DNA from 2 places in the Pseudoalteromonas sp. SA25 genome. Region 1 is predicted to be linked to the other one. Evidence: predicted binding sites of a transcription regulator. Region 1 holds the regulator's gene; the other holds the start of a gene.

Region 1 (2,419 bases):
TACTTAGCTATTGCCAGTGCATTTTCTTGATGCTGCCTTAGGCGCACATTTAAAGTACGTAAACCACGAAGCGTTAAATAGCTATCAAAAGGCGCACCCGTAATACCAATGTTATTAGCCCACCAAGCAAGCTCATCGCCTAACTTTTGTGTTGCTGCAATAACAGCGCCGCCTACTACATCTGAGTGTCCGTTAATGTATTTAGTGGTTGAATGCACCACAATATCTACACCAAACTTAAGAGGGTTTTGTAAGGCAGGCGACAAAAACGTGTTATCTGCAGCCACCAATGCACCGCATTGCTTTGCAACATCGGTAACCGCTTTAATATCTGTTAAACGAAGTACTGGGTTACTTGGGGTTTCTATCCAAATAAGCTTAGGTTTAATTACTAAAATTTGTTGAAGGCTTTCTTCTTTTGTTAAATCTAATATTTCGAGCTTTAGTAGTCCGCGTTTTTGTAAAGATGTAAATAAACGATAGCTGCCACCATAACAATCATGTGGAATTACTAACGTATCGTCACTATTAAGTAGCTGAGTAGCTAAATGCACGGCAGCCATGCCTGTAGCTGTAATTATGCCACGAGCGCCACCTTCAAGCTTAGCAAGCGTCTCAGCTAAAATATCACGATTAGGATTACCGCTACGACCATAATCATACTCACGCTTAGTATCAAAGTCGGCAAACGAATAAGTAGTCGATAAATAAATTGGCGGTACCACCGCACCATGATGTTTATCAGCATCAACGCCGTTACGTACAGCAATGGTCGCTTTGTTTTTTTCGCTCATATTCGTCACCTGATTAATTTGGATGTTTAGACGTCTAAAAGAGTAAGTTATCCGTTTTGATAAGTCAAAGTATTTTAAAGCTCTAGATGGCTAAAAGTAGAAGGGGCCTCTGCGAATAACACATTTTAGCTCACAAAAGTGTGCTTATCTTTACACCTACAATAGGCTTATTAAGATAGATCGGTATCTATTATTTGACTATCTTTTTTAAATCGATAGAATTTCACGCATATTTACACGCTTTTTATACCGTGTGAGAAATTAATAATCTGAGGCAACGATACATCTTATGGCTAAATGGAATGGTGAGTATATTCACCCATACGCAGAACACGGTAAAAAATCAGAGCAAGTTAAAAAGATCACCGTTTCGATCCCGCTAAATGTATTAAAGGTATTAACTGACGAACGTACACGTCGTCAAATCAATAACCTTCGCCATGCTACTAATAGTGAATTGCTATGTGAGGCATTTTTGCATGCTTTTACTGGCCAACCTTTACCAAATGACGATGACTTACGTAAAGATAACGCCGAAAAAGTACCAGAAGAAGTTAAAAAAATAATGCAAGAAATGGGTCTAGAAGTACCCGTTTTAAACGAAGAATAAATATTACAAAGATAAAAAAACCTCAGTAATTACTGAGGTTTTTTTATGTCTAAATTTTATTGCATAGCTCTACTGTATAGATTTACTGCATATAGTTTTCAGGTAGCTCAATTTGTGCAACACCTGACTCAATAGCAGCAAGTGCAACAGCTCTTGCTATACGCGGCAGTAAACGTGGATCCATTGGTTTTGGAATAATATACTGCGCACCAAATTCTAGTTTATCTACTCCAGCGGCTTTTAAAACTTCTGCAGGTACTGGCTCTTTGGCAATACTTCGAATAGCATCTACTGCAGCAATTTTCATTTCATCGTTAATAGCACTTGCACGTACATCAAGTGCACCACGGAAAATAAACGGGAAACATAAAACATTATTAACTTGGTTTGGGTAATCAGAGCGCCCTGTTGCCATGATTAAATCGTTGCGTGCGCCGTGCGCAAGTGCAGGATCAATCTCAGGATCTGGGTTTGAACATGCAAACACAACTGGTTTTGCAGCCATTAGCTTTAAATCTTCAGCCGCTAATAAGTTAGGGCCAGAAACACCCACAAATACATCCGCATCTGCAATTACATCTTGCAATGTACGCTTATCGGTATTGTTAGCAAAAAGCTGTTTATATTCATTTAAGTCATCGCGGCGGGTATGAATAACACCTTTGCGGTCAAGCATATAAATGTGTTCACGCAGTGCACCACACTTAATTAACAGCTCCATACACGCAACAGCGGCAGCGCCTGCACCTAAACATACAATAATTGCATCTTCAATTGACTTACCTTGTACTTCTAGCGCATTTAACATACCAGCAGCCGTTACAATGGCAGTACCGTGTTGATCATCATGAAAAACAGGAATACTACAACGCTCTATTAATGCTTTTTCTATTTCAAAACACTCTGGTGCTTTAATATCTTCAAGGTTAATACCACCGAATGTGTCGGCAATATTGGCAACCGTATTAATAAAGTCTTCTGTTGTTTTGTGCTTAACTTCAATATCGATAGAATC
Region 2 (2,419 bases), on a different contig from region 1:
AATTAACTACATTATGGATAAAATATCCTCTGAGTATTCAAAAGCTTTACTCAAAGAAGACGTTTGCGATTTATCGCTTAGTATTGGTTATAGTTTTACTAATAAACAAAAGCAGCCCTTTGAAGCGCTATTAAATGATGCAGACCACGCAATGTATAAAAATAAACAAGCGTATAAGCTCGCTAAAAAAGCACAATAATAAAAGGAGGTTCGTCATGACTCATGCCACACAAACTTGGTTGGTTTCTTCTGCGATGGGTTTTATTTTTTCCTTAGCAATAATAAGCTTATTTGAAACGTCCCTAGCATTAGATTTATATCTAATGAGGGAATTATTTTTGGTGTTATGTGCTCCTCTATGGGGTTTGCCTTAAAAAGGCTTGAGAGTAATAACCAAAAACACCTTCAATAAATAGCTTAAGCTGCAAATCTTTACTTGTATTTATTAATTAATTTTTCAAAGAACGGACATAAAAAAGCAAGCCATGAGGCTTGCCAAGAAGGGTGTTAATTAGCTCTTACCTAGCTTTTAAGCTATTAGCTTTTCCGCAAGGTTTAATTCCATAATGGCTTTTAATAAACGGTATAAGTTAATTGACGCGTCAATTTCTTCTTTACGGTTTGTTAAGCTTTCAATATTTAGGCCCAGCGGTACATCTAAATGCGCACAGCTTTTAAGTATTAAGTCGAGGTTTTCGCGGCAAATACGGACTGATTCGCTTAATGTATTGTCTGCATCAAGCATGCGCCATTTAGTTGCCTCTGGCACTGAGATACCCAACCATTGCATAAAGTCTAAGGTTTTTTCGCCGCCGCACGGGGTAAACGTTAATATAATACGTTGAGGTGTAATCCCTTGTGCTTTACATGTACGTGCGTAGCTAGTAATTAGCTCTATAGTAGCTTGTGCGTCGTAAACAGCTTGCGATATAAAAAACTGACAACCTTGTGCTGTTTTTTCTATTAATCGTTCGTGCTCATTTCGTTTACTTGAATGGCGCTCGGCAATCGTAACGCCACCTAAAAAGAAATCATCTGATTGCTCAGCCATTGCTTTATAAGCATCTGGCAGGCTTAGCTTTATATCGCCTATTGATGACGGGCTACCTACTAATACAACATTTTGTAAATCGTAGTCGTTTTTAGTCTCACTTAGCCAATCTTTAAATTCGCCTACGCCACGCTGCGCAACACTTTTATAAGTAATCACATCTTGTGCAGATAAATTACGAAGTAAATGGCTGTATTCACGCGGATCAACGGTTTGTTTAAACGCAAATGGGCGGTCTTGATTAGTGCGGCTGCTTTCGTCTTGAATGTCGTAAATTATCACGCCGTCGTATTCAATTTCGTGTAAGCGACCTAATAGCTTTTCTGCAATGGTTTTTAATTGCGCTTTATCGGTGCCAATTTTAGGCGGGGTAGTACCAATAAGATAAACACCTTGGTTGGTGTCCACTATCTTCTCTTTTAGTGATAAAGCCATAATCCTCATTCCAGCTAAGTTTGTTTTGATGGATTTAATATAGCAGCCATTTAGACGTCTAGATAGATTTATTTAGTGAAAGTTTTTCAACTAACATGATGTTTATTCATAGTGCTTGTTCCCATAATTTATAATTGACACAGTTGTTTACATAATAAATTCCCTTGGGGCTCTTATATTTATTGGCTTTGGGGCATAATTAGAGAGTTAAATCTGACAACAAATTTGCTCAATTTAAAAAGGGACAACAATGAAATTTAAATTATTAGCAACCAGCTTAGCGGTATCGCTGGCATTAACGGGTTGCGCAATGCAACAAAATCAAAGCACGCAAACAACAGCACAACAAGAACAAGTAAATAAAGCTGATGATCGTGTTTTTTCACAAGATTATGTCATTGAAGAGCTAGAAAACGGCCTACGTGTCATGGTTGTTAAAACTGATTACCCTGACGTAGTGTCGCTGCAAATTCCGGTATCGGTTGGATCGCGTAACGAAGTTGAAGAGGGTAAAACAGGCTTTGCTCACTTTTTTGAACACATGATGTTTAAAGGCTCACAAAAATACCCTGAAGATGTGTATTCAGACATATTAAAAAATTCAGGTGTCGATAACCGCGCATATACAACAAACGATTATACAAACTACCATTTAAACTTTTCAAAGCAGCATCTTGATAAAGTACTTGAGCTTGAAGCTGATATTTTTCAAAATTTAACCTACACCGAAGAGCAATTTAGAACAGAAGCACAAACGGTAAAAGGTGAGTACTTAAAAAACAACGCGAGTCCAATTCGTAAATTATTAAGCGCTGTACGCGAAGAAGCGTTTGATAAGCACACGTATAAACACACCACTATGGGCTTTTTTAAAGACATAGAAGCCATGCCAGATCAAATGGCGTACGGGAAAGAGTTTTTTGCTAAATTTTA

What was found. Region 1 encodes MetJ, which represses methionine synthesis genes. Its sites were predicted from a motif close to TAGACGTCTAGACGTCTA; they were not measured.
Region 2: GQR45_RS07540 (methylenetetrahydrofolate reductase) is a predicted target of MetJ. The motif match lies at 1,530-1,547, and genes of this name have one in related genera.

What each region holds. Positions count from the first base shown of each region.
Region 1 covers NZ_WTKV01000001.1:261,565-263,983, forward strand. The annotation lists gene metB (cystathionine gamma-synthase) at 1-794, opposite strand, end outside; gene metJ (met regulon transcriptional regulator MetJ) at 1,084-1,404, shown strand; gene GQR45_RS01230 (malic enzyme-like NAD(P)-binding protein) at 1,487-2,419, opposite strand, start outside.
Region 2 covers NZ_WTKV01000007.1:57,934-60,352, reverse strand. The annotation lists gene GQR45_RS07545 (sensor domain-containing diguanylate cyclase) at 1-199, shown strand, start outside; gene GQR45_RS07540 (methylenetetrahydrofolate reductase) at 530-1,486, opposite strand; gene GQR45_RS07535 (pitrilysin family protein) at 1,737-2,419, shown strand, end outside.